DNA from 2 places in the Brevibacterium ihuae genome. Region 2 is predicted to be linked to the other one. Evidence: riboswitches for the same ligand, from Rfam matches in the RefSeq annotation. Region 2 holds a riboswitch; the other holds the start of a gene.
The links. Region 2 has a riboswitch for thiamine pyrophosphate ahead of C1A17_RS07340 (ECF transporter S component). Riboswitches for the same ligand answer to the same signal wherever they lie in the genome.

Region 1: linked by a shared signal. The riboswitch ahead of C1A17_RS10190 (TenA family protein) and the one ahead of C1A17_RS07340 (ECF transporter S component) in region 2 are both predicted to bind thiamine pyrophosphate.

What each region holds. Positions count from the first base shown of each region.
Region 1 is NZ_FXWZ01000003.1:1,081,932-1,096,789, forward strand. Features, by position in the region: gene yczE (membrane protein YczE) at 1-196, shown strand, start outside; gene C1A17_RS10135 (rhomboid family intramembrane serine protease) at 468-1,376, opposite strand; gene C1A17_RS10140 (peptidylprolyl isomerase) at 1,393-1,935, opposite strand; gene C1A17_RS10145 (hypothetical protein) at 2,171-3,010, shown strand; gene C1A17_RS10150 (lytic transglycosylase domain-containing protein) at 3,735-4,601, opposite strand; gene C1A17_RS10155 (choice-of-anchor M domain-containing protein) at 4,605-7,178, opposite strand; gene C1A17_RS10160 (ChaB family protein) at 7,363-7,785, opposite strand; gene C1A17_RS10165 (protein-L-isoaspartate O-methyltransferase family protein) at 7,929-8,519, shown strand; gene C1A17_RS10170 (tryptophan-rich sensory protein) at 8,688-10,160, shown strand; gene C1A17_RS10175 (DMT family transporter) at 10,247-10,693, shown strand; gene C1A17_RS10180 (DMT family transporter) at 10,693-11,010, shown strand; gene C1A17_RS10185 (lysophospholipid acyltransferase family protein) at 11,138-11,803, opposite strand; gene C1A17_RS10190 (TenA family protein) at 11,931-12,629, opposite strand; TPP riboswitch at 12,771-12,874, opposite strand; gene C1A17_RS10195 (nuclear transport factor 2 family protein) at 12,988-13,359, opposite strand; gene C1A17_RS10200 (helix-turn-helix transcriptional regulator) at 13,417-13,869, shown strand; partial or broken gene C1A17_RS10205 (transposase) at 14,008-14,295, shown strand; gene C1A17_RS10210 (IS110 family transposase) at 14,504-14,842, shown strand; one part of gene C1A17_RS10215 (IS3 family transposase) at 14,812-14,858, opposite strand, start outside.
Region 2 is NZ_FXWZ01000003.1:410,793-425,650, reverse strand. Features, by position in the region: gene C1A17_RS07365 (class I SAM-dependent methyltransferase) at 1-113, shown strand, start outside; gene C1A17_RS07360 (hypothetical protein) at 363-980, shown strand; gene C1A17_RS07355 (class I SAM-dependent methyltransferase) at 977-1,798, shown strand; gene C1A17_RS07350 (energy-coupling factor transporter transmembrane component T family protein) at 1,977-2,756, opposite strand; gene C1A17_RS07345 (ABC transporter ATP-binding protein) at 2,753-4,288, opposite strand; gene C1A17_RS07340 (ECF transporter S component) at 4,297-5,043, opposite strand; TPP riboswitch at 5,072-5,176, opposite strand; gene C1A17_RS07335 (DUF4916 domain-containing protein) at 5,526-6,068, opposite strand; gene C1A17_RS07330 (MmgE/PrpD family protein) at 6,315-7,811, shown strand; gene prpB (methylisocitrate lyase) at 7,813-8,718, shown strand; gene C1A17_RS07320 (bifunctional 2-methylcitrate synthase/citrate synthase) at 8,715-9,839, shown strand; gene C1A17_RS14535 (enoyl-CoA hydratase/isomerase family protein) at 9,850-10,257, shown strand; gene C1A17_RS14530 (enoyl-CoA hydratase/isomerase family protein) at 10,254-10,634, shown strand; gene C1A17_RS07310 (Ppx/GppA family phosphatase) at 10,944-11,936, shown strand; gene C1A17_RS07305 (sugar phosphate isomerase/epimerase family protein) at 12,020-12,994, shown strand; gene proC (pyrroline-5-carboxylate reductase) at 13,128-13,943, shown strand; gene C1A17_RS07295 (potassium channel family protein) at 14,031-14,726, opposite strand; gene C1A17_RS07290 (TrkH family potassium uptake protein) at 14,719-14,858, opposite strand, start outside.

The DNA of each region.
Region 1 (14,858 bases), 670 kb from region 2:
CACCGGCGCCTCGGTCACCGTCGTGCGCTCGTGCATCGAGATCATCGTCATCGCGAGCGGCTGGCTGCTCGGCGGCGTGTTCTTCGTCGGCTCACTGCTCTACGCGTTCGGGATCGGGCCGATCACCGAGCTCTTCCTCCGCCTGGCGCAGCGCCTGCTCGGCCCTGCCGACCCGATGGCGAGCGACGAGACCTGAGCCCCAGGACGAACCGGGCCCGGGAGTCCTGCGTGCGAATCAGGTCCAGGCGACCGAGGGTGTGCAGGGATTCGGTGCCCGAGGGGCGAAACAGGCCCGGGCGCTTGGGAGACGTGCCGCGACACGGTGTCCGGAAGGCGAACGTGGCACAGGCGCCCAATGGGTGCGTCGGAACTCGTCGTCGAACGCACGGGCGAACGGCTGGGCGCGTGCATCGGGCGGGCGGAACGAAGCGGCACCGGGGACATCGGAATGACATCGATGTCGTCATCTACAGTGTGGACAGAACCTGTGGATAACTCATCGCCGCGAGGATCGTCGCGCAGTAGATCGCGGCGAGCGCCACGAGGACCGCGACCGCACCCGCGCCGAACACCGCCGGCCGCAGGCGCGGGGGTGGGAGCAGCGCCGCGCAGCCGAGCACGAACCCGGTGACGAGACCGCCGAGATGCGACTCCCACGAGATCCCGGGTTCGAGGAGCGGGATCGCGGCGTTGAGGGCGACGAGCACGACCACCCCGCCGATGTTGCGGTCGAGCGCCCGGGTGGGGGTGAGCAGCACGCCGACGAGCGCGAAGACCGCCCCCGACGCCCCGACGTGGAGCGCGAACCACGATGTCGGATCGGTCGGGTCGGCGAGCGCGAGCACGCACACCGCGCCACCGATCGCACCGAGGACGTAGACGACGGCGAAGCGCACTCCGCCGATCGCCCGCTCGAGGAACGAGCCGAAGAAGTAGAGGGCGAAGAGGTTGAAGCCGACATGGAGCGGCGAGGGCTGCGAGTGGATGAAGGCGTGGGTGAGGGTGCGCCACGGCTGCTCGGCGGCGAGGGCCGGCATGAAGCCGAAGCGGGCGAGCAGGTCGAGCGGCGGGATGAACTGGAGCAGGTAGACCGCGCCGATGAGGACCATGAAGGTCGCGGTCGCCCGCGGCGGGCGGGCCGAGCGATCGATTCCGCGGGTCCCCGTCTGGCCGACGGATGCGGCCGCCGGGCCCGAGGGCCCGATGGGTGCGGCAGCGCGACCTGAGGGGCCAGCGGGTGCGGCGTCGATACCCGGTGGCGGGTTCTCGCCCTCGCCGCGGGACGGCGGGACCCCGGGCGGCCCGCTCTGCGGCGTGCCGCCCGGGGTCTCCGGGGTGCGGGGGTCGTCCTCTCCGGGCATTCCCCCAGCGGTCATGTGCGGTCCCCTGCGGTCAGGACGCGGGGAGGACCTCGACGGACTCGATGACGACCGGCTCGACCGGGCGGTCGCCGGGGCCGACCTCGACGCCCTCGATCGCGTCGACGACCTTCTTCGAGGCGTCGTCGGCGACCTCGCCGAAGATCGTGTGGTTGCCGTTGAGCCACGGGGTGGGAACGGTCGAGATGAAGAACTGCGAGCCGTTGGTGCCCTTGCCCATGCGCTTGCCGGCGTTCGCCATCGCGAGAAGGTAGGGCTTGTCGAACTGCAGCTCCGGGTGGATCTCGTCGTCGAAGGTGTAGCCCGGGCCGCCGGTGCCGGTGCCGAGCGGGCAGCCGCCCTGGATCATGAACTGGCGGATGATGCGGTGGAACCCGAGGCCGTCGAAGAACGGCCGGGTGACCTTCTGCCCGGTCTGCGGATCGTCGAACTCGCGGGTGCCGGAGGCGAGCTCGGTGAAGTTCGCGACGGTCTTCGGCGCATGGTTGCCGAAGAGGTTGAGAGTCACGTCGCCCTTGGTGGTGTGCAGGATCGCCTGCTGCGTTGCAATCGTCATGCATCCATTGTTCCACGACGCCGCTCCGCCCCCGGACGGATCCCCGTCCCCTGCACGCACCTCGGACGCGATCCTGTGCGAACGCCCAGCCAAAACCTCGGGACCCGAGGTGGCCCGCGTCGGCGGAGGGCCTAGAATGGACGGTGACGACACACGGTGGGCTCTGTCGCCGACTGCGCGCAGAGACCGGCCACCGTACGGATCAACCAACGGCTCCGCCGTATCGGAGGGTGAGATGTTCAAGCGCAAGACCCAGCCCAAGTCCCTCAAGGACGAAGTCGCCGACGTCGTGCACGCTGTGAGCGACGTCGTGCGCCAGGGCTCGGCCAACGCCATCGACGCCGCCGCGCCGCGCCTCCGCGACGCCTCGGTCAAGCTGCAGGACGCGGCCTCCCAGGTCCGCCCGCGGGTGGACCGTATCAACGAGCAGATCCGTCCCCGGATCGAGGAGCTCGGCAAGCAGGGTCGTGCCCAGTACGACCACCTGAGCGCAGAGGGTCTGGCCCGTTTCGACGACGCCAAGCACCGCTTCACCGACGAGATCGCTCCGCAGGCCACCGAGCGTGCCGGCGCCGTCGCCTCGAGCGCGGCCGGTCTCATCGCCGCCGCGCAGACCCCCAAGTTCGTCGACGACCTCGCCGTCCGCGTGACCGGTGACAAGAAGGCGATGAAGAAGGCCCGCAAGGCCCTCAACCGGGCGAGCAAGGACATCGCGAAGAACACCCGGGTGAAGAAGTCGGGCAACGGCTTCGGCATGACGACGGTGTGGATCCTCGCGATCGGCGGCCTCGCCGGCATCGCGTACTACGTCTGGAAGAAGGCCCAGCCGGTCGAGGATCCCTGGTCGACCCCGCTGCCGGCCAACCGTCCGGCCGACGCCCGCCCCGTGGGCTCGGTCCCGGCTTCCCAGCAGGACGCGGTCGGTCCGACCGTGACCGAGACCCCGGTTCCCGCCGCCAAGATCGAGGCGACCGACGACGTCGCCGCGGACCCGGACTCGGCCGACGTCACCACCGACGAGAGCGACGTCCCCCCGGTGGTCTCGGACACCGATCCGAACGCCCCCAAGCACTGAGGCGCTGAGGCGGTGCTGCTGCGGCGGCACTGAGGCGCTGACGCGGCCCCGAGTCGCCGACGCGTCGAGGCCCGCACAGCTCTCGCGCATCAATCCGCACGGATGCCCCACGGTCACCGACCGTGGGGCATCCGTCATTCCTGCCGGGCCGTCGAACACCGCATCCGTCATTCCGGTGGATCCGCCAGGAGCCTCTGCCGCACTCGCCGCGAAGGCCCCCGGGACCCGTAGCTGCCGGCTGGTCGAACACCCGACGGGAACTGCTGGATCCGACGAGAACTGCCGCAGCCTCGAACGACACCCGAAAACTGCTGTAGCACGCGAATCCTGTACAGCTTTCGCGTGCCGCAGCAGTTTCCGCGATCTGTTCGATCGAGACCCGGCTAATAGCCCCAGCCGGTCGATCGATGGCCGACGAGAACTGCTGTGGGGGCACGTGGCATACGAACGCTGCTGTTCCGACCGTGCGCGCGAGTGCCACGCGGAAACTGCGGTGGCCATGAGGGGCTGGCAGATCGGGTGAGCAACAGAAACTGCTGTTGGCGACGGAAACTGTACAGTTTCCGTCGCCAACAGCAGTTTTCGCGTGCGGTTCGGCCGGGCGACCGTCGGGGAACCGGCCGGTGCCTCCCACCCGACCGGGAGTCAGCCGGGGCCGGATGAGTCCGCGAAGCAGTGCGAACCCGCGCGAGGACTCGAGTCAGCCGCCGCGCGAGGACCCGGGTCAGTTCCCGTTGCGGCCTGGCGCGGGTGCGGGGGTCGAGGCCGGGACCGTCCGCGGGGCCGGCGCGGGGGCGCCGGGGTCGACCGCCCGCGCGTAGACGAGGGCCGCGTTGTACACCTTCATGACGTAGTCGAGCGAGTTGTTGTAGCTCAGCACCGCCCGCTCCCAGCCGGCGGTCGATGCGAGGTCGCCCGAGGTGCACAGGTACGAGGCCGCGGTCATCACGGCATCGTCGATGTTGTTGGGGTCCTTCCGCCCGTCGCCGTTGCCGTCGAGACCGTGGCGGTTCCAGCTGTCGGGGATGAACTGCATCGGTCCCACCGCGCGGTCGTACTCGTCGTCGCCGTCGAGACGGCCGTCGTCGGTGTCCGGGATGCTCGCCACCCCCACGCCGTCAAGCTGCGCGCCGACGATCGGGCGGTCGAGATTCCCGTCGGGCTGCACCGACGACCCTTCGTAGCGTCCGTGGTTCGTCTCCACGGAGCCGATCGCGGCGAGGGTGTTCCAGCCCAGCCGGCACGTCTGTCGGTTCTCCGCGGCCCACACCCCGGCGGCGACGTAGGACTGGAGGACCCGCTCGGGGATCCCCGTGCTCCTGGCGATGTCGGCCAGCCACTGCGAGTCGACCTCTCCCGGGGCCGAGGTCTCCCCCGGGGCCGGGGTTGCGCCGGCCGAGGGCGCGGCAACCGACGGTGTGGGCGCGACCGGGGCGGGGGCGACCGGCGGAGGACCGGAGATCCCCTCTTCGGGCGCGGCGACCTGGTCCGGCTGGGTCATCAGCCGTGCCATGAGCGCGGCAGCCGCGACGGCGAGGACGACGGCGAGAGAACCGGCGATGATGACGAAGAGTCTGCTCGAAGAGGACATCGCTCACCTCCTGCTCTCGCGCATGAGGACGACGAGGACGGCGATCCCGAGGAGGGCCGCGAGACCCATCGCCAGTCCGGCGATGATCCACCACTGGTCGCCGAGCACGCCTTCGCCCTGCGGATCCACTGCCTCGGGTCCGGCCTGCGGGTCCGAGCCGGGGTCGGTGTAGTCCATGAGGTCGGTGCCGACGTGCATGCCACCGCATCCGTTGACGAGAGCGCGCAGCATCGGGGATTCCGCGACGGCGGAGTTCTCGTCACCGACGGCGAAGTTGATCTTCGTGGTCACCGGCTCGAGAGCGGTGCCGTCGGCAGCGGCGGCGCTCATCGAGAAGGTCACGGTGTAGTCGCCCGGCCGTTCGAAGGCGAACACGCCGCTGTCGCGCTCTCCCGCCGTCGCCGAGAGCGGCTGCGAGGTGTCGGCGAGGAGGGAACCGCTCGATCGGTCGAGGATCGCGAAGCCGCCGGGTCCCTCGACCCGATCGACGTTCAGCGTGATCTCGCCGCCCACGTCCTCGGCGGGGATCGCTGTAAAGTCCCACCCGAGGTGGGGCACCCCGGTGCGGCCGGTGTCGGTCGACCACACGGAGTCCGTCGCCTCCCCGAGTGCCCCGGCCTCGGTGCTGACGCTGCGGGTCGCGGTGGCGGGCACGACGACGCCGAGGTCGGTGCCGAGGTTCCGCGGTGACCTCCCGCGGTGATCGACGAAGCCGCCGGTGAGCGCGCCGTCGTCGAGCGCGGCGGTGAAGTCGACGCGACCGTCGCGGACCTGCACTGCTCCGCCGACCTCGGCGGGGCAGTGCCGGATCACCGGGGGCGCCTGCTGCACCCGGGTGGCGGGAGTCGTCGAGGTGGGTGTGGGGGTCGGCCGCGAGTCGCGGCGGTCGTCTGCTCCTCCACCCCGGCGATCGCGGTCCCCGGGAGCGGGCATGCCGTCGCGGTCCTCGTCCCCGGAGCCGTCCTCGGGCGGATCGATGCCGGGCTGGTCCTCACCCGGGCCGCCCTCGCCGGGGTCCTCCCCGGGAGGCGGGATGATGATGTCGCCGGGCGGATCGTCGAGGGCGGTGCAGTCGACACCCTCGTCACCGCCGCCCACGTCGAACTCGACGATCTCCGGTTCGACCCGCACCTCGGTGCCGATCTCGGCGGGGTCAACGGTGGTGTGCACGCCCACCGCGACGCAGTAGGTGCCGGACTCCGAGAAGCTCCACGCCGCATGAGCATCCCGGGTGGGCAGCGGGCGCAGGACGGGTGCGGACTGGTCGTCCGCGGTGAACTCGCGTTCGGTGTACCTGGTCGAGTAGAACCAGCCGTCCTCACTGCTCGCATTGCGATAGGTCGCTGTGCTGCCATCCGGTGCGGCGTCGAGGCGGAAGACGACCCGCGCCCAACGCTCGGCCGGCAGATCGTCGTCGGTCATCCCGCCGAGGTCCTGCCCGGTGAGATCGAGACCGGGCACCCGATGAAAGCCGCCGCCCGTCCCGGACTCGGGGATCGTATAGGCGCTGCTCAGAACGTCCCGCGTGGCCGGCGGGAGATCCGCTGGTCCGTAGCCCTGACCCTCCCACTTCGCTGGGGTGGCATCGCAGGGCGCCACCTCTCCGGTGCCGCCGAACACGAGCGTCATGACCGTTCGCGCGGGAGACTCGGAGCCGTCGTTCCCGGCCAGTCCTCCGTCCTGCTCCGCAGTGCCGCGGGATTCGAGGGCGATGCACATGATCCGACCGGTGTCCGCCTGCGGATCCGGCGAGGGCTCGTCGATGTCGGGCTGCTCGGTGCCGGGTTCGTCGGTATTCCCGTCATCGCCGCCGATGTCCGCACCCTCGTCGTCCGAGCCTTCGTCATCCGCTCCGTCCGTGGAACCGGTGTCCTCGGATTCGGGATCGCCGTCGCCGAGCGCCGGGTCCGGCGTCGCAGTCCACTTCGTCGTCAGTGCCTGGTCGACATCGAAGGCCCAGAGGTCGGATTCCTCGTTCTGTCCGATGCTGATGAGCGACGTTCGGTCGTCGTACGGCTCGAGCGGCGGACCACCGCCGACAGACCCGCCGCTGACCTCGAGCTCGCCTCCGGAGATCGCGGTGACGGCGAAGGAATAGGGCTGAGTGCGGGCAAGCGCGTCAGCTGCCCGATCGAGTGCGAGAGAGAACTCAGCGGGATCCGCGAAGGCCTCGATCGGTTCGTCCTCCTCCGGTCCCTCCGTCGGCGGGATCGGCACCGTCGTCGGTGGAACCGGGCCCTCGGGCGGTGGGAGCGGCACGGTGGTCGGCGGGACCGGATCCGGTGACGGCTGTGTCGAGTCGTCCGGGAAGCGGAAGACCGGACGGACGGGAGATTCCGACTCCTCGGTGCGGAGCACGAGATCTCCGCCGCGATACTCGCTGTCGTCGAGGTCGAACCCGGCACCCCTGGGAACACCGTCGTGAGGTGCGACCGGCGCGGCCGCGGGATCGTTGCTCTCCGCCGGATCCTCGGGCGCTCCTTGGACCGGTCCGGCCAGCGAGAACCCGGGCAGGACGAGGGTCGCGGTGAGCGCGCAGGTCGCGGAGAGCGCGACGAAGGGGGACAGGCGTGTCACGGCGCCGGGTGCTCGCTTTCGAAAGGATCGAGGGGAACGGGGCGATCGTCTCAGTCAAGACGATCCGGGTGAGAAGCATCCTAACAGGACGCGACGTCCGTCTGACGTCGGCGTGACGAGTGCTCGGCGGGGTCCTTTGAGCGACGGGTCGGATCGTGACCCGATCCCTCCGGCCGCGGTCCCGTCAGTCCTCCCGCGCCTCGGCGGTCTCCCGGTCGTTCGCCTTCTGCAGCGCGTCGACGAGTTCGTCCTTCGTCATCGTCGAGCGACCGTCGATGTCGAGCCGCTGGGCGAGCGAGTACAGGTGGTCCTTCGAAGCATTCGCGTCGACCCCGCCGGCGGATCCTCCGGTCCCGGGCCCACCTCGTTCGGCGCGCTCGTCCGAGGGCCCGGATTCCTCCTTGGGCTCCCAGTGGTCGCCGACCTTCTCATGCGTGTGCTTGACGGCGGCCCACGCGGTGCGCGCGGCCCGCGATTCGCTGTCGTACTGCTCCTCCGCGGAGTCGAAGGTCTGCGCGAACGTGTCCTGCGCCTTCTGGTCGGAGCGCTCGAGGGTGGACGGGATCTCGGACTTCCTCGCGCGTCCGTCCTTGTTCGTCTTCGGCATGGCGACCTCCATCTCACGCGGGTACGGCGACGACTGGAGCGGCGGCCGCGGGTGGGGCACAGCTCCCGGGCCTCCGACGGCGTCGCCGGGATGAGTACCATGGTGGCACGGAGCACCCGCCCGCAACAGCCCGGGGAGGGCCGATGACCACTCACCCGCCTGCCGGACCCGAGCAGGTCCTCGTAGCCATGGACGAACTCGGCCGCGATCCGTTCCTCTCCGCCGACCAGCGGCGGTTCTCCGACCTCGACCGGCCCCTGCCCATCGGCCACGGGCAGACGAACTCCCAGCCCTCCACCGTCGTCGCGATGATCACCCTGCTCGAGGTGAGCACCGGGCAGCGCATCCTCGACGTCGGGAGCGGCTCGGGCTGGACGACGGCGATCCTCGCGCGGCTCGTCGGAAGCAGCGGGTGCGTCATAGGCTGCGAGCTCGTGCCGGCGCTCCGGGAGTCCGCGGCGGCCGTCCTCGCCGGTCTCGACATGCCGTGGGCCGAGGTGCGGCAGGCCCGCATCGGGACGCTCGGCGCGCCGGTCGACGGGCCCTACGACCGGATCCTCGTCTCCGCCGGCGCCCAGACGCTGCCCCGGACCCTCGTCGAGCAGCTCGCTCCGGACGGAATCATGGTCATCCCCGTCGCCTCCACCATGCTGCGGGTACACCGCACGGCCGCCGGCCCCGTCGACATCACCGAGCACGGCCGGTACTCCTTCGTCCCCCTCATCGACGACTGAGGCCCTCGCCCGGCAGCCGGCCCGTGACTTCCTCCGGAAGTCGACCGGCCCACCAGTCCAGCACCCGACCAACACCTGCCCGGCACCCGGGCAGCCGGGCACCCGCCGGATCCTCACAGGGAGGCTTGAGCGTGCCGCCGTACACTTGCGGCAACGGAAGGAGTCATCGTGGAGACGGATGTCGAACACGCACGACACGCACTGGTCACCGGAGCAACCGGATACGTCGGCAGCCGGATCACCGCCGAGCTGCTCGAGCGCGGATGGCGGGTGCGGACCCTGTCCCGCTCCCGGGAGAAGGCGCTAACCATGCCCTGGGCGGACCGGATCGTCCCGGCGGGTGACACCGCCGGACCAGGAGAGGTCGAGGTGTTCGAGGGCGACGCCGATTCCGCCGAGGACCTCGCCGGCGCGCTCGCCGGCGCCGACGTCGCCTGGTACCTCGTCCACTCGATGGGCACAGGCGCGGACTTCGCCGAGCGCGAGCAGGACATGGCCCGCACCTTCGCCGCCGCAGCCGAACAGCAGGGCGTCGGTCGGATCGTCTACCTCGGCGGCCTCCATCCTGCCGGCGAGGAGCTCTCGGAGCACCTCGCGTCCCGGGTGGCCGTCGGCGACATCCTCCTGAGCTCCCGCGTGCCGACCGCCGCCCTTCAGGCCGGGGTGGTGCTGGGAGCGGGCTCGGCCTCATTCATCATGCTCCGGCATCTGTCCGAGCGGCTGCCCGGTGCGATCGCACCGAACTGGGTCGACAACCGGATCACCCCGATCGGCGTGCGCGACGCCGTGCACTGGCTCGTCGGCGCCGCAGACCTGCCGCCGGAGGTGAATCGGGCCTTCGACATCGGCGGCCCGGACACGATGAGCTATGCGGAGATGATGCGCCGCTACGCCGAGGTCGTCGGTCTGCCGAGGCGTCGCGTCCTCACCGCCCCGGTGACGACTCCGCGCCTGGGCGCACAGTGGATCGGTCTCGTCACGCCCGTGGACGCCGGGCTCGCCGCGCCCCTCATCGGCAGCCTCCTCCACGACACCGTGGTGACCGAGCGCGATCTCGAGAAGCTCCTCGACCCGCCGCCCGGTGGCACCCAGTCCTTCGCCGAGGCGGTGCGCGCGGCAGTCGAGAGGGGCGAGGACGGGCGAGGCCTCGACACCCGGCGGTGGCGGCGGGTGCTGCTCACCTCGGCCGGGGCCGTCGGAGCCTGTGCTGCGGTCGGGACGATTCTCACCGACCCCGACAACGCCTGGTACCGGTCGCTGCGGAAGCCGGACTGGCAGCCGCCGGCGGCGGTGTTCCCCCTCGTGTGGACGCTGCTCTACGCCGACATCGCGGTGATCTCCGCACTCGTCGCGGCCGATGGCCTCGAGGAGGGGAAGCGCAGGACGCTGCGCGGCGACGCGCTCGCCCTCGGAGCCAACCTCGTCCTCAACGCCGGCTGGACCGGGCTGTTCTTCCGCGGGAAGAAGCCGGTGCTCTCCACCGTCGAGGCGGCACTGCTCGCACTGAGCTCGGCCGACCTCGTGCGTCGGGCCGCGCGATCGGCTCCGCAGCGCGGCGTCGCCCTCGCCCCCTACGCCGCATGGACCGGTCTCGCCACCGCGCTGTCCGGCTCGATCGCGCGCCTCAACCGGGGCCGCTGACCCGGGGCCGCTGACCCGGCCCACGTCAGTCCTCGGAGGTCGGCACACCACGCATCCGCGATCCCACTGCGCCGTAGGATCGAGCCATGACGCACTCCACGGCACGGGGCTGGGCCCTGCTCACCGGAGCGATCGCCGCCGAGGTCGTCGCGACCCTCTCCCTCAAGGCCGCTCTCGAGGTCCCCGCGCTGTTCGTCGTCGTCGGGTTCGGATACCTCATGGCATTCGCCCTGCTCACCCTCGTCCTCCGCACCGGCATGGCACTCGGGGTGGCCTACGGGGTGTGGGCGGCAGCCGGGGTGGCACTCACCGCCCTGCTCTCCGCTGTGATCTACGGGGAGCCGCTGACCCCGCTCACGGGGCTCGGCATCGGACTCGTCATCGCCGGGGTGCTGTGCGTCGAGCTCGGGTCGCACGGGGGCCGCAGGGCACCGGTGCGCGATGCGGGTGCGGGCTCCGAGGGCGACGGACTCCCACCCGGCCGGGACGCTGCCGGGCCGGGTCCGCGATCGACCGGGCCCGAGGTCGCCTGATGGCGTGGCTGTTCCTCATCGGTGCGATCATCACCGAGGTCAGCGGCACCCTGGCGCTGCGGATGGCGGCGCGCGGGGGACGGGGCTGGTTCGCGGTCGTCGGCGTGGGCTACGTCCTCGCCTTCACCCTGCTCGCTCTCGCGCTCGGTGCCGGGATGGCGCTCGGCGTGGCCTACGGGATCTGGGCGGCGGCCGGGGTCGCACTTACCGCGCTGCTCGGCAGGCTGCTGTTCGGCGAACCCTTCACCTGGGTCATGGGCGTCGGCGTGGCCCTCATCATGGGCGGGGTGCTCCTCATCGAGGTGGGAGCGCACTGATTTCTGCGGCGGGCAGGGGCGCCCCGGCCGTCAGGCGAGCGATTCGTGACGGCGGTGCCCGCGGCGGCAGAACCGGTGGCCGCAGCACCCGCGGCGGCGGTGCCGATGAGCGCAAAGGGCGATGCGCTCAGGCGTCGTCGACGAGCTCTGCGATCGCGGCCATGATCTGCTCGGTGAGCGCCCGGCGCTGCGGTCCCGCCGGCTGCTGACGGGCCGGGGCGGGGATCGGCTCGCCGAACCGGACGGTGAAGGTCGCCGGCCGGGGGAAGCGCTGCTCGACGGCCATGACGTCCTCGGTGCCCATGATGCCCACGGGGACGATGGTCGCCCCGGTGCGGATCGCGAGCTCGGCCGCCCCCGTCTTCCCGGTGCCGATCGCCCCGGTGCGGGTCCGGGTCCCCTCGGGGTAGATACCGAAGATCTTGCCCTGGCGCAGGATGTCCTCGCCGTCCTCGAGCGCCTTGACCGCATCCGCGGTCGATCCGCGCCTGACCGGGAAGCTGCCCACCGCCTGGAAGAAGGTGCGGGAGGCGAGGCCCTTGGGTCCCTTCCCGGTGAAGTACTCCTCCTTGGCCATGAAGCACACCTGCCGCGGGGAGAGCGCTGACAGGTACACCGAATCGACGAACGAGCGGTGGTTGCTCGCGATGATCACCGGGCCGGTCAGCGGCACGTTCTCCAGACCCGTGACGGTGGGCCGGTGGACCAGGCGGATGGACCGGCGGAAGGCTGCGCGCATCGCCTCGTAGGAGCGTCCGCTGGGCACGGACACCGTGGATTCGGGAGTGGACATGGGAACAGGATAGTGGGCGGCGGGCGCGCGGACCGGGTGGCACGCGGGGCGGTCGGTGCCGGAGCGCGAGGTGCCGGCCGGGATCGTGCCCGGCCGGCGTGCGCTCGTGGTCAGGCGCAGCGCGGGCTCAGACGTACGCGGTGTCGAAGAACGCCCGCTCGAGTCCGACGACGTGGCGCCACACGGCGGTGAGGCGCTCGCGTTCGGCGGGGTCGTCGGGGAACACCCGGTCGAGCTCGTCGACGAGGAACTGCACCCATTCCCGGAAGTCCGGACCGCGGTGGAGCTCGATCCATTCGCGGTGGACGTATCGCTCCGGCATCTCCGCCGTGCGCTCACCCCAGTCGAGGTAGAGCCATTCGGCGATGACGAGGAGGACGAGGAGATGCGGGTAGGACCGGGACCGGGCGGCATCGGTCATGGCGTCGCGGAACGCCGCGGTCGTGGGGGTGAGGGCGGGTGCAGTGCGGTCGGTCTCCGCGACGCCGAGCTCCTCGAATGCCCGCTGGAAATACCCGTCCTCGTCCGCGGCGAGCATCCCGAGCTGGCGGGAGAAGCGGAGCTTCGCGGGCACGCGGTCGGCGAATGCGACGCAGCCCCCGAGCATCGACAGGAATGTGTCGAAGAACTGGTAGTCCTGCACGAGATAGCCGGCGAGCACGCCGTCGTCGAGCGTGCCCGCGAACAGCTCGCGGACGAACCGGTGGTCGACGGCGGTGTCCCAGTCCTCCGCTGCCGACGCGCGCAGGGCGGCGACGGCGCCGCTGGGGTCGACGGTGACGGTGGTGGCGGTGGGATCGGGTGATGACGGGCGGTTGTCGGACATGGTGTCTCCTTTCGCGGATCGGACGCTGACGCCTGCGGCAGCGTGTCGACAGGAGAGGCCCGAGCGGAAGGTGCTGATCGCGGGGGCGGCGGCATCCGCGGGACGAGCGCCGCTGCGTCCGCCCTCGGGCGCGCACGGTGCGGACACCGCGACACGACTTCCTCCGCCGGTACTGACCGGATCAGGTTCGAGGGTCTGCTTCCGCACTCTCAGCGCCCGCGTTCGGCGCTCCCCTGTCGTACGGTTCGATCGTACCCCCGGTCCCGCGGATCCGAGGGAACGGCGAGCTATTGAGTTCGGCCTCGGCTCCTCCTTCGGTCGCTCGCGACCGAAGGAGGAGCCGACAGCTCCGAGCCGATCAACCGCCGTCGGGCAGCGGGGTGAGCACTCCCACGCGCCAGGACCGACCTTCGCGGAGGAGCTGATAGATGAACCTCTCGCGAGGAGCGCCGCCGTATGTCCAGGTGACGTCTGCCCAGATGCTGTGGGATGACGAGGCGATGACCTCGACGACCTGGTCGATCTCCTCGATCCCCGAGTACTGCCCCCAGCTCGCGGAGAAGAAGTCGTGAGTCTGCTGTCGACTGGAGACCGGCACCGTCTGCTCGGGGAAGGCGATGAGCGCCGGCACCGCGTAGAGGTTCGCGATCCGATCGCTGTCGCGGGCGAGCAGCGCCTGGGCGTACTCATCGAAGAAGTCATGGGCGATGGTTTCGATTGAGGTATCCATGACGCTCACGCTAATCGGGTATCCCGTCACGCCGGTGGCGGGATTAGGATTCCGACCATGGAACCGCGAATCCAGCTCGCCGCCCGATCACGCGACGGGCACCTGGCCCTTCGCCGAGTCGAACGCCAGCAGGCGCTGATCGAGCTGCTCGCCGGAGCCGCGCCGACGATGCTGGCGACCACGGAGATCGCGCAGCGGCTCGGTGTCTCCCCCCGAACGGTCGAGCGCGACCTGGAGAGGCTGCGCGACCTCGGAGTCCCCTTCACGGCGCGCCGCGGCCGGGGAGGCGGCTACTCCCTGACGGTGCACGGGGAGCGGCACCACATCACGCTCGACACCGCGGAGATCGCCGCGATCATCTCCAGCCTCGCCATCGTCGGCCCGAACTCCAGTCCGTCTGCCGGATCCGCGCTGGCCTCACTCATCGCGGCACTGCAGCCCGAGGAGATGCCGGGGCAGCAGGGAGCGTCGCGGACGTTCAGAACCGGCACGGAAGCAAAGGTGACCTGAGGTTCCGCAGGGCGGTGGTGACCTGAGGTCGCGCAGGGTGTCACTTGACTGGGGAAGGCAGAAAGTCCCCGATGCTTCCATCGGGGACTTTGAAGCGCCCTGGGTTTCGTTCCGATCCAACTGAAGGAGAATCGGAACATGCCCAAGAAGTACACCCCCGAGCTGCGTGAGCGCGCCGTACGGATGGTCCTCGAACGTCAGGCCGCGCAGGGTGGGCCTCGTTCGCACTCACTCCGAGCCGTGGCACCACAGCTCGGTGTGGGCGAGGAGACCCTGCGGATGTGGTGCAACCGCCACGGCCACGAGGTAGCCCAGGAACAGGTCGGCGAGGACCTGCAGGAGGAGAACAAGCGCCTGAAGCGTGAGCTCGCCGAAGCCCGCCGCGCCAACGAGATCCTCAAAGCCGCCTCGGCTTTTTTCGCATCAGTACCAGAATGAGGGTATCCCGGCGGGGCTGGCTCGTTTATTCGCTGCTTTCGTAGCTTGTCCGCGATGTGCCGTCTCTCCGGGACCCGCGGTGCTGGAAGTGGGCGTGGCCTGATAGGAGCCTGCTGGTTCGACTGCCCAACTGAGGCGTGCCCGTCCGCGTTCGGCACCGCAGCTCGCGCAGTACCGGACTGGGAAGGGGACTGTCATGACTGTCATCGGTATCGACGCTCACAAGGACTGGCACACGCTCGTCGCGGTGGACGAGGTGGGCCGGAGAATCAAGGAGCTCACGGTCGAAGCACGTGCCGGGGGGCATCGAAAGATCTTGACCTGGTTGGAAGGCTTCGAGACCGTCACCGTCGCGGTCGAGGACTGCCGCCACCTGACCCGTCGGCTCGAGGCTGACCTGCTCGAGGCCGGACATCGAGTCGTTCGCGTGCACACCAGGTTGATGGCTGGCATGAGGCGCAGCAGCCGGGAAGGGACTGCTGACGGTTTAGTTGACTCCGGGGTTTATGCCGCCAGAGCGACGGCCTTGTGGTGAACAAGCTCGTATTCAA
Region 2 (14,858 bases):
CCGATCTCGCCGGCGCCGGGCTCTCCGTCACCGCGCGCTTCTCCACCTGGACGCTGCGGCCGTTCACCCCGCCGGGGGACTTCCTCGTCGCCGTCGCGGAAAGACCCGCCTGACCACGGCCATGTCGGATCCGCAGGGGGTTATGCCGCCGCATCCGCTGGGATCTCTGCCGTTCCCGCAGGGAGGGTGGCGGTGCCGCTGCGGTCGATCCGGGACCGGTGCGCCGGTTGCGGGGATCGTGCTCCTCGGTGCGGAATCCCGCGCTCGGTGTCCCGGCCACTCGGTGCCGCTGCCCCTTGAACGGCGAGAACCCTTCGCCGATCCACCCCACCGCCAGAACACCCCGATGAGAGGACTCCGCCATGAGCACCCGTCCCGGCAGCACCGCCGCCATCGCGAACGCGACCGGCCTGAGCTGGTCGGATATCACCGCAGCCCTCGATCACGCAGGCGGTGCCGAGGCCGACCATGCGGGACTCGCGGAGGCTGCGCACGCGCTCGTCCGCGATCTCGTCGACAACGCCGGCTGGTGGGCGCAGAGCGCGGCGGTCGCCTATGAGCAGCAGATCGGGCGCCGGGTGCCCGGCCAGTCGGGGGATGGGACCTTCCAGGTGAGCGTGTCGAAGACGGTGCCGGGCGATCCCGATGCCGCGCTCACTGCGGTCGAGGCCCTCATGGCGGGCCGGACCGGGCTCGGCGACGTGCCCTTCGCCGAGGAGCCCACCACCTCGGGCTCGGAGAAGTGGCGGTACTGGGGGGCGAGACTCGCCGACGGCCCCCGCGTGACCGCCACGATCGGTGCCAAGGCGCCGGCCCGCGGCGCCACACCCGCCGGCGGTACGGGTGAAGCGTCCGGCAGCACTGTCCGCAGTGCGGATGTCCGGAGCACGGCGGCCTTCCAGATCAGCAGACTGGACAGCGCAGGCGCCGTCGAGGACTGGCGGGCCTGGTTCAAGGACCTGCTGAAGGAGCTGCGATGAGCGCACAGCCGAAGTACACCCACGGGTACGCGGAATCGGTGATCCGCTCCCACTCGTGGCGGACCGCGCAGCGCTGCGCACCGGACCTGCTCGCACGCCTCGAGCCCGGGATGCGGATCCTCGACATCGGCTCCGGCGCCGGCACGATCACCTGCGACCTCGCCGGGCACGTGGCGCACGTGACCGCGGTGGAGCGGGCCGAGGAGAGCGCCGCGCTCACCCGCGGGGAGGCGCAGCGGCGCGGCATCGACACGATCGACGTCGTCGTCGCCGACTGCCACGCGCTGCCCTTCGCGGACGCCTCCTTCGACGCCGTCCACATCCACCAGGTGCTCCAGCACGTCGCGGATCCGGTCACCGCGCTCGCCGAGGCGATCCGCGTGGTCCGCCCGGGCGGCACCGTGTCCGTCACCGAATCCGACTACGCCGGCTTCCGCTGGCACCCCGAGTCCCCGGAGATCGGCCGCTGGCTCGAGCTCTACCGGGAGACCGCGCGCCGCAACGGCGGCGAGCCCGACGCCGGGGTGTTCCTCCGCGCCTGGACGAACGCCGCGGCACCGCGGGTGCTCGGCCACGGGCCGGCCGCCGTCGACTACCTGTCCCGGCCGTGGGTGTTCGCGAACCCGGAGGACTGCGGCTGGTGGTCCCAGACCTGGGCCGACCGCGTCTCACGCACCGCGCTCGCCGAGGACATCGTGGCCTACGGCTTCGCCTCCCAGGAGGAGCTCGAGCGCATCGCGGACGGCTGGCGCAGCTGGGGCGAGGGCCCCGACGCCTGGTTCACCGTCGCCCACAGCGTCGCTCTCATCACTCGGTAGGGCGACCGCGCCCGTCACTCGGTGACACGCGCCCCCACCTGGCCGCTCACTCGCGCGCCCTCACCGTCGAACTGCGGAGTATCCAGAACGCGACGCGCAATTGCGCGCCCGCTTTCGGATACTCCGCAGTTCGGTCAGCCGCGCCGCACCGCCCGCGCCCCCACGCCCCGGGCGCATCTCACACGATGAGGTTCCAGGAGCCCGTCGCGATCGCCGCGCCCACGGCGGTCGCGGCCATGAGCAGTGCCCCGGCGAGGAGCCCGAGGTCGCGCGCGGCGAAGCGCGAGGTCCTGGCCCAGGTGCGGCCCGGGGCCCCGAACGCGCGCCCCTCCATCGCCATCGCCAGGCGGGTGCCGCGACGGATCGCCTGGACCAGGAGGGCGAACATCACCGGGAAGAACGCGCCGAGGTGGGACAGCGGCCCGGAACCGCCGACCCCGCGCGCCCGCCGCGCCATCCGCAGCACCTGCCACTCCGCGATCCACAGGGAGACGAGCCGCCCGGCAGCGAGCGCCGCCAGGGCGAAGCGCTCCGACACGCGGAGCTTCTGGATGAGCCCGTCGGCCAGATCCGTGGGGTCGATCGTGGCGAGGAGCACGACCGCCGGCAGCGCGAGCGCCATGGTGCGCAGGCCGATCGCCGCCCCGGCCGTGAGCGAGTCCGCGGTCAGGAGCACCGGACCGAGGTCGACGACGGTCGCCCCGGTCTTCTCCGCCAACAGCGCAGTGCTCCAGCCGCCGGTGAGCGCGATGATCGGGAGGAACCACGTCCGACCCACGACGGTGCGCCACGGCAGGCCGGCGAGCGGCAGGAGCGCGAGCTCGAGCAGGAGGAGCACCCCGGCGGACACGACGTCGACGCTGAGCAGGACGGCGAACATGAGGATGAACCCGGCCGCGAGCTTGGTCACCGGGTTGCAGCGCACAAGCGGCGTGGCCCGGGGTGCGAGTGTGCTCATGCCGCGCCCTCCGCCGTGCGCACCCCGACGGGGTGCTCGTGCGCCCCGAGCGCTGCGATGAACGGCTCGTCGTGGGACACGAGGAGGATCCCGGTCCCGCGGTCGAGCTCCGCGGTGAGCAGCAGGCGCAGCCCCTCCCAGGTCGCGGCATCCTGCCCGAACGTGGGCTCGTCGAGGACGAGCAGGGGCGGCGAGCAGGCGAGCATGCACGCCACGGACAGCCGCCGCTTCTCCCCACCGGACAGGGTGTGGGGGTGGGCGCGGGCGAGGTGCGCGAGGCGCAGCACGCCGAGCAGCTCCTCGACCCGGTCCCGGATCCGCGCCTCGGGGAGCCTGGCCCGGTGGAGTCCGAAGGCGAGCTCGGAGGCGACCGAGTCGGTGAGGAACTGGTGCTCGGGCTCCTGGAACACCGAGCCGATGCGGGTGACGAGCTCGCGCGAGCGCCACGCGGCCGGTTCCCTGCGGCGGGGGACCGGCCGGTGGGTGCGGAGCAGCGCGTCGGTCGCCCGGATCGCGCCGGCCGCCGGGCGCAGCAGCCCGCCGAGGGTGAGCGCGGTCGTCGACTTCCCCGCTCCGTTCGGCCCGACGAGCGCGGTCGCCGTGCCGGCGCAGAGCGTGAGGTCGATGCCGCCTGCGACGGGTTCCCGCCGGCCGGGACGGGTGACGGCCAGGTCGCGGGCGGTGAGCAGCGCCTCCCCTCCGGCGGCGGGCCGTCGTGCCGGTGGCGGGGGAGTGCCGGGGATGCGGACGCCTGCGGTGCGCAGCAGGTCGCGGAGTCCGGGGTCGGTGAGGAGGTCCGGGGTGCCATCGGCGACGATCCGCGACCGGTCGAGGACGACGACGCGGTCGACGTGATCGCACCACAGGTCCACGCGATGGTCGACGACGAGGAGGGTGGCCCCGGTGACCGCCTGCGCGCGGAGCGCGGCATCGCGCAGCACCGGGGCCGAGGCGGGGTCAATGTTCGCCGTCGGCTCGTCGAGTGCGATGAGCCCCGGTTCCATCGCGAGCACCCCGGCGAGCGCGAGGCGCTGCTTCTGCCCGCCGGACAGGGTGCGGGTGAGCCGGGCGCGCGCCTCGGCAGCGGCGGCTCCGCCCGGACCGAGGCCGACGGTGTGCAGCGCGGCGTCGACGCGCGGCCAGATGTCAGCGGGGTCGATCCCGAGGTTCTCCATCCCGAAGGCCGCGTCGTCCCCGGCCCGGGCGAGGATCACCTGGGATTCGGGATCCTGGAGGACGAGCCCGGAGCGGCCGCGCGCTGGATCGGGATGACGGCCGTCGACGAGCAGCTCCCCGGTGCGGTGCCCGGAGTCGGCCGGCAGCACTCCGGTGAGCGCGTGGAGGAGCGTCGACTTCCCCGAGCCCGAGGCGCCGACGAGGAGCACCCGCTGACCGGCGGGCACGGCGAGGTCGATGTCGGCGAGCGCGGGCGCCTTCCGGCCGGCGTGCCGCCAGCCGTAGCCGCGGGCGGTGATGACCGCAGGCCCCCGGGAGGTGCTCACTGCCGGGGCCGGGCGGCCGGTGGTGCGCATCGGCCGGCTCACACCTCGGCGGCGGTGCGGCCGGAGGCGAGCGGGGCGAGCACCCCGGTGCGGCGCAGCGCCCGGACCGCCAGCAGGGTGCCGCCCCCGGCGAGCACGAGCCCAGAGACGCCGGCCGCGGCGAGGTAGACGAGCTGCCAGGCCGGCTGCCATTCGGTGTTGTACATGAGGTTCTCGCCGAGGCCCAGGAACAGTCCGGCCCCGAGTCCGGAGAGCAGGGTGACGACCGGGCCGAAGCGGCGGTAGAGGAAGAGGAGGACGACGAGCTCCGCGCCGAGGCCCTGGAGCGCGCCGGAGATGAGGACCTGCATGCCCCACTGGGTGCCGAGCACGGCGGACACGGCGGCGGCGAGGATCTCGCAGTAGAGCGCGGCGCCGGGGCGGCGGATGATCATCGCGCCGAGCGGCCCGGCGAGCACCCACACGCCGGTGAGCAGGCCCGCGGCGGGCGGGAAGGCGAGGAACGGCAGCGAGAGCGTCGACCAGGCCGTCGACCACACCCAGAACACGACGCCCACCGCGACGCCGAGCACCGAGGCGACGACGATGTCGACGACCCGCCAGCGCAGACGGCTCGGCGGCGCGGGGTCCGATTCCGGGGTGGGCGGACGCGCGTCTGCGCCCGAGGCCGAGGCCGGGGACGGAGCCGTGTCCGCGGGAACTCGGTCGGAGGAGACGGAGTCCGCGGGAGCAGTGTCCGCGGGAACCCGGTCCGCGGGTTCGGGGAATGACGATGAAGGTGCCATGGTGGATCCTCCTGTGAATGGCAGGAGGGGATGAAGAGACTCGACTTCCTCCGGCGGTATGAACCGCGTCAGGTTCGAGGGTCTGCGATGCTCGCACTCTCAGCGCCCTGGTGGCGCTCCCCTGTCGTGAGGACGAGCATAGCGCAGAGGCGGGGTCCGTGCAGTCCGTGGGGGACTCGTGGACGGGGGGACCCGTGGACGAGAAGGCCCATGGACGGGAGGACTCATGGGCGAACTGCGCGGTATCCGGAACGTGACGCGCAATTGCGCGCTCGGTCTCGGATACCGCGCAGTTCGAGGGGCGGGCTGCGCGCGAGGGCGCCGGGACCGCTGTGTTCGGACCACCAGACCTTCAGGCACTGCAGTCCACCAGATCTTCAGGCCCTGCAGACCTTCAGGCGTTCAAACCCTCAAGCCTTCAGGTCCAGGCGCCTCGGAACCCCAGGCTTCTCAGAACCTCAGAACCTCGGTGCCTCAGTGCATCAGGGAAGGATGCCGAGGTGGGCCAGGGCGGCGCGCACGATGTGCTCCTGGCCGTGGCACATCTCTGCGACGACGTCCTCGCGGATCGCCTCGGCCGGGGTCAGCCAGTCGAGGCTGAGCGCATCGCGGCGCGGGGAGCACTCGCCCTGCATCGGCAGGATGTAGCACAGGGCGACCGCGTGCTGGCGCGGGTCCTGATAGGGCGAGGGCCCCATCTGCGTGGGGAAGTACTCCGCGACGTGGAACGGGGTCAGCGCCGGGGGGATCTGCGGCAGCGCGAGCGGGCCGAGGTCCTTCTCCACATGGCGCACGAGCGCCGAGCGGAGCGGCTCGTGGTAGCGCACCCGGCCGCCGACGATCTCCCGGCCGAGCGTGCCGTCCTCGGCGGTGCGCAGCAGCAGGCCGATCTTCTCCACCTGCCCGTGGTCCGCGAGCTGCACGGGGACGGCGTTGACGTACGTGATCGGCATCCGGCGCCGGAACCGGGCGAGCTCCTCGGGGTCGAGCCAGTTGTCGTCGAAGTCGAGTGCGGTGCGGGTCATGGCCCCATGCTCGCACACGTCGCCCCGGCGGGGAAGAACGCGTTGAGCGGCTCCGTGCGAGGTGAGCTGCGGTGCCCCGGGCCGGGGGTTGCCGAGGCCCCGACGAACCAAGTATCTTGATATCGAGATAAATTGTTACCCGCGGCACCTCGCCTCCAGAACCAGGGCATACAGTGGAACGGACGGCCGCTCGCCGAAACCCGCGGCGGACCTCCGGCGGTCGACGTCGACACGAGGAGAATCTCCATGATCAATCACGAAGTCCGGACCTACAAGAGCTCCGAGGACCTGCCGCGCGAAGAGCAGCTGGCCTGGAAGATCGCCGAGGTCGCCTCCGATCCGGTGGCCGTCGACGCCGACGTCACCGACATGGTCATCAACCGCATCATCGACAACGCCTCCGTGGCCGCGGCCTCGGTGCGCCGCGGGGCCCCGACCCACGCTCGCGAGCAGGCACAGACCCACCCGTCGAAGCCGGGCGCCCCGGTGTTCGGCCTCCAGCTGTCCGAGCGCATCTCCCCGGAGTGGGCCGCCTGGGCCAACGGAGTCGCCGTCCGCGAGCTCGACTTCCACGACACCTTCCTCGCGAAGGAGTACTCGCACCCTGGTGACAACATCCCGCCGATCCTCGCCGTCGCCCAGCACAAGGGGATCAGCGGCCAGGACCTCATCAACGGCATCGCCACCGGCTATGAGATCCAGGTCGACCTCGCCAAGGGCATCTGCCTCCACGAGCACAAGATCGACCACGTCGCCCACCTCGGCCCCTCGGCCGCGGCCGGCATCGGCGCCCTGCTCAAGCTCCCCACCGAGGTGACCTTCCAAGCCATCCAGCAGGCGCTCCACGTCACCACCGCCACCCGTCAGTCCCGCAAGGGCGAGATCTCGACCTGGAAGGCCCATGCCCCGGCGTTCGCCGGCAAGATGGCCGTCGAAGCCGTCGACCGTGCGATGCGCGGCGAAGGCGCTCCCAGCCCGATCTACGAGGGTGAGGACGGCTTCATCGCCTGGATCCTGTCCGGTCCCGAGGCCCGCTACACCGTGCCGCTGCCGAGCCAGGGCGAGGCCAAGCGCGCGATCCTCGACACCTACACCAAGGAGCACTCCGCGGAGTACCAGGCGCAGGCGCTCATCGACCTCGCCCGCCGGATGGGAGCGCAGATCGAGGACAAGTCGAAGATCCGCAAGATCATCATCCACACCTCGCACCACACCCACAACGTCATCGGCACCGGGGCGAACGACCCGCAGAAGATGGACCCGAAGGCCTCGCGCGAGACCCTCGACCACTCGATCATGTACATCTTCGCCGTCGCGATGGAGGACCAGGGCTGGCACCACGAGAAGTCCTACGCCCCCGAGCGCGCCGGCCGCCCGGAGACCGTCGAGCTGTGGCACAAGATCGTCACCACCGAGGATCCCGAGTGGACCCGCCGCTACCACTCGACCGACCCGGACGAGATCGCCTTCGGCGGTCGTGTGGTCGTCGAGATGGAGGACGGCTCGGTGATCGAGGACCAGATCGCCGTCGCCGACGCCCACCCGCACGGTGCGCGTCCGTTCGCCCGGGCGAACTACGTCGAGAAGTTCCGCACCCTGGCCGACGGCATCGTGTCCGACGCCGAGCAGGACCGGTTCCTCGACCTCGCCCAGAACCTCGAGAACCTCGGCGCCGACGACGTCGCGCAGCTGAGCTTCGCGGTCGACGGCCTCGAGCACACCGGATCGAAGGGAATCTTCTGAGATGCTCGGAGCCACCACCACACCCGCCGACCGGCGCAGGCGGTTCCGCGAACTGCTCGCCGGCAGTGAGATCGTCCAGTTCCCGGGTGCGATCAACCCGATCAACGCCCAGATCATCGAGCAGATCGGCTTCGAGGGCATCTACATCTCCGGCGGCGCGTTCTCCGCGGCGCAGGGTCTGCCCGACATCGGTCTGACCACCCTGACGGAGGTCGCCGACCACGGTCGTGCGATCTCCCGGGTGACGAACCTCCCGACGTTCATCGACGCGGACACCGGCTGGGGCGAGGCGATGAACGTCGCCCGCACCGTCCAGGAGTTCGAGGATGCCGGCCTCGCCGGCATGCACCTCGAGGATCAGGTCAACCCCAAGCGGTGCGGCCACCTCGACGGCAAGGAGGTCGTGGGCACCTCGGAGATGGTCAAGCGGATCTCCGCGGCCGTCAAGGGGCGCCGGGACGAGAACTTCGTCATCTGCGCCCGCACCGACGCGCGCGCCGGGGAGGGCCTCGACGCCGCGATCGAGCGGGCCAAGGCCTACATCGACGCCGGAGCGGACATGATCTTCCCCGAGGCGATGCGCGACCTCGGCGAGTTCGAGACCTTCGCGCAGGCCGTCGACGTGCCGATCCTGGCGAACATGACCGAGTTCGGCAAGAGCGAGCTGTTCACCACCGAGCAGCTCGCCGACGCCGGCGTGCGCTTGGTGATCTACCCGGTCACCACGCTGCGCCTGGCGATGGGCGCGATCAAGTCCGGTCTGCAGACCATTCGCGACACCGGCACCCAGGTGACGCTGCTCGACGGCATGCAGACCCGGGCCGACCTCTACGAAACCATCGACTACGCGGCGTACAACGACTTCGACGCCGCCGTCTTCAACTTCTCTCAGGAGGGTCACCAGTGACCGATCAGGACATCAAGAAGGGCCTCGCCGGCGTCGTCGTCGACACGACGAAGGTCTCCAAGGTCGTGCAGGAGACGAACTCGCTGACCTACCGCGGCTACCCCGTGCAGGAGCTCGCCGCGAACTGCTCGTTCGAGGAGGTCGCCTACCTCATCTGGCACGGCGAGCTGCCGACGCCCGAGCAGCTCGCGGAGTTCACCGCCCGGGAGCGCGGCCAGCGCGCGATCGACCAGAAGCTCATCGATCTCATCCTCTCCCTGCCCACCGACTGCCACCCGATGCACGTCGTGCAGACCGCGGCGGCCTACCTCGGCGCCGTGGACCCGGAGGCCGATGTCGAGGGGCCGGAGGCGAACCTCGCCAAGGCCGAGCGGATGTACGCCCAGCTGCCGACCATCGTCGCCGTCGACCACCGCCGTCGCCACGGCCTCGACCCGGTCGCACCGACCGAGGACCTCGGCTACGCGGCCAACTTCTTCAAGATGGTCTTCGACGAGGTGCCGGCCGAGGAGGTCGTGCGCTGCTTCGACGTGTCGATGATCCTCTACGCCGAGCACTCCTTCAACGCCTCGACGTTCACCGCCCGCGTCATCACCTCGACGACCTCGGACATGTACTCCGCGGTCGCCGGTGCGATCGGCGCCCTCAAGGGACCGCTGCACGGCGGTGCCAACGAGGCCGTCATGGCGATGCTCGAGGAGGTCGGCACCGCCGACAAGGCCTCGGCGTGGATCGACAAGGCGCTCGAGAACAAGGAGAAGATCATGGGTTTCGGCCACCGCGTCTACAAGAACGGCGACTCGCGCGTGCCCACCATGCGCAAGGCCTTCGAGGACATGGTCGAGGCCAAGGGCGCGACCGATCTCCTCGACCTGTACAACGCCTTCGAGGAGGACTTTGTCGGGCGCAAGGGGATCTACCCGAACCTCGACTACCCGTCGGGCCCGGCCTACCACCTCATGGGCTTCGACACCCCGCAGTTCACGCCGATCTTCGTCATGGCCCGCATCACCGGTTGGACGGCGCACATCATGGAGCAGCAGGCCTCCAACGCGCTCATCCGTCCGCTGTCGGCCTACGACGGCGAGGAGCAGCGCTCGGTCCCGTCGAAGTCGAACTGACGCACGGCGCATGAGCGATCACGCTCTGGTCGAGGGTTTCGAGCTCACCGTCTCCGGTGGGATCGGAACCCTCGTCCTGTCGCGTCCGTCCAAGCGCAACGCGCTCTCCCGGGAGATGTGGCTCGCGCTGCCGGACATCATGGCGGCGATCGACGCCGACCCCGGGATCGAGGTGCTCGTCCTCACCGGCGCCGGCGGCCACTTCTCCGCGGGTTCGGACATCGGCGACCTGAACGTCCCGCTCGCGGACTTCTGGGCGGCGAACGCCCCGGCCGAGGAGGCGCTCGCCTCCGTCGACGTGCCGACGATCGCCGCGATCGAGGGCAACTGCGTGGGCGGCGGCACCGAGCTCGCTGCGGCGTGCGACGTCCGGATCGCCGCCCCCGGCACGATCTACGGGGGACGGTCTACGGGGTGACGGCGGCGAAGCTCGGCCTCGTCTACCCACCCGGACCCACCCGCCGGCTCGCCGGCATCATCGGGGACGCGTGGGCGCAGTACCTCCTGCTCACGGCCGAGATCATCGACTTCGACGAGGCGGTCAACCTCGGGTTCATCCACCGGGTGAGCGAGACCCCGCTGGCGACGGCGCACGAGCTCGCCACGACGATCGCCGGACGCTCGGCCCTGAGCCAGACCGGGGCCAAGCGGATCCTCCGCGGCGAGGAGCCGGACCCGGCCCCCGGCAGCTGGCTGGCGGAGGCCTACGCCTCGGAGATCGTGCGCGGGCAGGAGGGCTTCTTCGCCAAGCGCCCGCCGGAGTTCACGTTCCGCCGCCACGACTGGCGCCCCTGACATCCCCTTCAGAGAGCAATTTCCGAAGGTTCCTGGGAACGGAACCTTCGGAAATTGCTGTTTCACCGGGCTCGAGGTCCGGGGCCGGGCGGGCGAGCACGTCCTACTGCGCGGTATCTGCCGATCTGCGCACAATTGCGCGCAGATCGGCAGATACCGCGCAGTTCGGTTTCGGGGCGACGATGCCTTGCGCGGAGGACCCGGGCGAGCGCGAGGTGCCCCGCCCAGCGCGGGGACCGCCACCGCCCGACCCGTGCCCCGACCCGCCGCCGTGACAGCGGACCGGCCCCGTGCCAGTAGACTGACATCGTGCGTCTCGCAGTCCTCGACATCGGATCCAACAGCGTCCACCTCCTCGTGGTCGACGCCCGGGTGGGAGCCCCGCCCCTTCCCGCGACCTCCCACAAGGAGGTGCTGCGGCTCGCCGAGCACCTCAAGGAGGACGGCTCGATCTCGACCTACGGCCAGAAACGCCTCGTCGAGTTCTGCTGCGAGGCGATCTCGATCGCGGAGGAGCAGGGCTCCGAGCAGATCCTCGCCTTCGCCACCTCGGCGATCCGCGGAGCGCCGAACGGCGAGGAGACGATCACCCGGATCCGCGAGGAGTCCGGCATCTCCCTCAACGTCATGACCGGCGAGGAGGAAGCGCGGATCACCTTCCTCGCCGCCCGCCGCTGGTTCGGCTGGTCGGCCGGCAGCATCCAGCTCCTCGACATCGGCGGCGGTTCGCTCGAGCTCGCCGCCGGCCGCGACGAGTACCCCGACGCCGCGCTGTCCGTCCCGCTCGGAGCCGGCCGGATGCACTCCCGCTTCCTCTCCGCCGACGTCCCGTCGGGCGAGGACATCGAAGCGCTCCGCCGTCACGCCCGCCACACGATCGGCCGGGTCGCCGGCGAGATCAATCGGGTGGGCCGCCCGGAGAAGGTCGTCGGGTCGTCGAAGACCTTCCGCTCGCTCGCGCGGATCGGTGGAGCGGCGGCGAGCGGCGAGGGCATCTTCGTCCCTCGCGTGCTGTGCAGGAAGGACCTGCCGGACATCATCGCGGCCCTCGCGGAGCGCACCCCCAAGGAGCGCGCCGAACTGCCCGGCGTCTCGCTCGCCCGCGGCGGACAGGTGTTCGCCGGCGCGATCGTCGCCGAGGCGGCCTTCACGATCTTCGACATCGAGGAGATGCACATCTCGCCCTGGGCGCTGCGCGAGGGCATCATCATGCGCAAGCTCGATCTCCTCGACTCCTCCGAGGAGATCTCGCTGCCGCGCGAACGCCCGGGGGCGCCGACGACCTCCCTGCTCCCGGGCTGAGAGCCCGCGCCTGCGAGACCGCTCCGGTCGAGTCGCGACCTCGACCAGCGGCAGCCCTGCCCGCCGGTACTAGACTCGGAGCCGTGAGTCCGAAGAAGAATCCCACCCGTAAGGTGCTGACGCAGAAGAACTCGGCGCGCGCCGACTCGCGCCGCCACCGGGAGCACCTCGAGCAGAATCCCGTGTACGAGCACGATCGCACGCACACCTCGGACCACCCGATCCGGATCGGCCTCTCGACGTCCTCGGTCTACCCGATGACCGTCACCGAATGCTTCAGCGCCGCGGACCGCCTGGGCTACGACGGGGTCGAGGTGATGATCACGAACAACGCCGAGACCCAGGACACCGACCTCATGCGCGGCCTCACCCGGGACACCGGTCTGCCCGTGATGTCCCTCCACGCCCCGACCCTGCTCTTCATGCCGCGCGTCCTCGACAAGGACCACTGGACCAAGCTGCGCCTGACCTGCGAGATGGCCGCCGAGGTCGGAGCCCGTTCCGTCGTCGTCCACCCGCCGTTCCGCTGGCAGGGGGACTACGCGAAGGGATTCGTCACCGGGGTCCGGAAGCTCTCGCAGGAGACCGGGATTACCCTCGCGGTGGAGAACATGTACCCGTGGCGCGCCGGGGTGCGCGAGGTGCTCGTCTACTACCCGGACTGGAACCCGCTCGACGAGGACTACGACGCGATGACCTTCGACTTCTCCCACGCCGCCACGGCCGGGATGAACGCGCTGGAGACCGTCGCGGGGATCTTCGACCGGCTCGCGCACATCCATCTCACCGACGGATCGGGCTCGCTCAAGGACGAGCACCTGGTCCCCGGCCGCGGGAAGATGCCGGTGGCCGAAACCCTGCAGTACCTCGCGAAGCACAACTGGTCCGGTGACGTCGTCGCCGAGGTCAACACCCGCTTCGCCGCCCGGAAGTCCACGCGCGACGAGATGCTCGCGGAATCCCTCGCCTTCGCCCGCCGGCATCTCGGCCAGAACGGGCTGAGCGACGCCGATCCGCGGACCGCCCAGGAGAAGTCCGAGGCGACCGACGCGACGTGACGGGCGCATTGCCGCGGGAACCCGGGAGCCGCCCGCAGTGCGCTGGTGTGCTCGCGGCGACCATCGGCGAGCCCGATGCGGGGACCGGACGGAGGCCCCGGGTGACGAAGGACCACGAGAGAAGAGGACGCACATGACCATCGCATCGATCGGCACCGGATCCATGGGCGGGGCCCTGCTCGCCGGGGTGCTCCGCGGCGGAGCCGACCCCGAGAGCGTCATCGCCACCACCGGCTCCCGCGCGTCGGCGGACGGACTGCGGGAGAGGCTCGGCGTCCGGACCGCCTCGGTCGAGGAGGACACCGAGGCGAACCGCACCGCAGTCGCGGACGCGGAGTTCGTGCTCCTCGGCGTCAAGCCGTGGGCCATGAAGGACACCCTCGCGGAGATCGCCGGCAGCCTGCGCCCCGACGCGGTTCTCGTGTCGATGGCCGCCGGCGTCTCGATCGCGCAGCTCACCGAATGGTCCGGGAGCTCGCGCATCATCCGCATCATGCCGAACACCCCGAGCGCGGTCGGACACGGCGTCATCGCCCTCGCCGCGACCGCGGACGTCCCGCAGGAGTCCGTCGCCGAGGTGGCCGGCCTGCTCGCCGGTGCAGGCGACGTCGTGGAGATGACGGAGGACGAGCTGCAGACGATGATCGGGCTGTCCGGCTCCGGAGTCGCGTACTTCTTCCTCCTCGCCGAGAAGCTCGTCGAGGCCGGGGTGGCCCAGGGGATGGGCGAGGAGATGGCACGGAGGATCGTCGTCGGCACCGCGGCAGGCGCCGGTCGCCTCCTCGAGGAGACCCCGGATCCCGCGGGCCTGCGCACGGCCGTCACGAGCAAGGGCGGGACCACGCACGCCGCGATGACCTCGTTCGAGGGCGACGACTTCGGTGCGATCGTCGAACGGGCCGCCCGCGCCGCCTCGGCCAGGGCGCGCGAGATGGAGAGCGGCGGCTGACCGCACTGCGGCAACCCGTCCGGCCCGCTCCGTCAGGGGCCGGTCCGCGACGTCCGCGCCCTCCGGGCTGTGAGCCTCGGCGCTGCCTCACGGGCGGCCGGCGAAGCGGCCGAGCAGCTCGACGTGGCCGGCGACGATGAGGACGTCCTGGCTGCCCACGCGGCTCGCGGGCTCGGCGTAGGTGAAGTCGCGCCCCGGGCTCTTGATGCCGACGACGGTGACGCCGTAGGTGTCGCGGATCCCCGCCTCGGCGAGGGTGAACCCCTGGACCTCCTTGGGCGGGCGCATCTTGACCACGGCGAAGTGCCCGTCGTCGAACTCGATGAAGTCGAGCATCCGGGACGATACGAGGTGGGCCACGCGCGACCCGGCCTCGGACTCGGGGTAGAGGACGTGCTCGGCGCCGATCCGGCGGAGGATCTTGCCGTGGGGGTTCGACATCGCCTTGGCCCACACCTGGTCGATGCCGAGGTCGACGAGGTTCGCCGTGGAGAGCACGCTCGCCTCGATCGAGGTGCCGATGCCGACGACCGCGGTGCTGAACTCGCCGGCGCCGATCTGCCGCAGCGCCTCGATGTTCGTCGCATCGGCCTCGACGACGTGGGTGAGCTTGCCCGACCACTCCTGGACGGCCTCGGGGTTCTTCTCGATCGCCATGACCTCGCGGCCGAGCTTCATGAGGTTCTCCGCCGTCGCTCCGCCGAACCGTCCGAGCCCGATGACGAGGATCGAGGCGCTCGACTCGATCGCTGACGCGCGGTCGGCGCGGGACTTCCTAGCCAATGATCGGCCTCTCTTCCGGATAGCGGAACAACCGGCGCGTGTTCTGCTGCGACAGCGCTGCGGCAAGCGTAATCGTACCGAGCCGCCCGAGGAACATGAGCACGCTGAGCACGTAGAGGCCGGAGTCCGGTG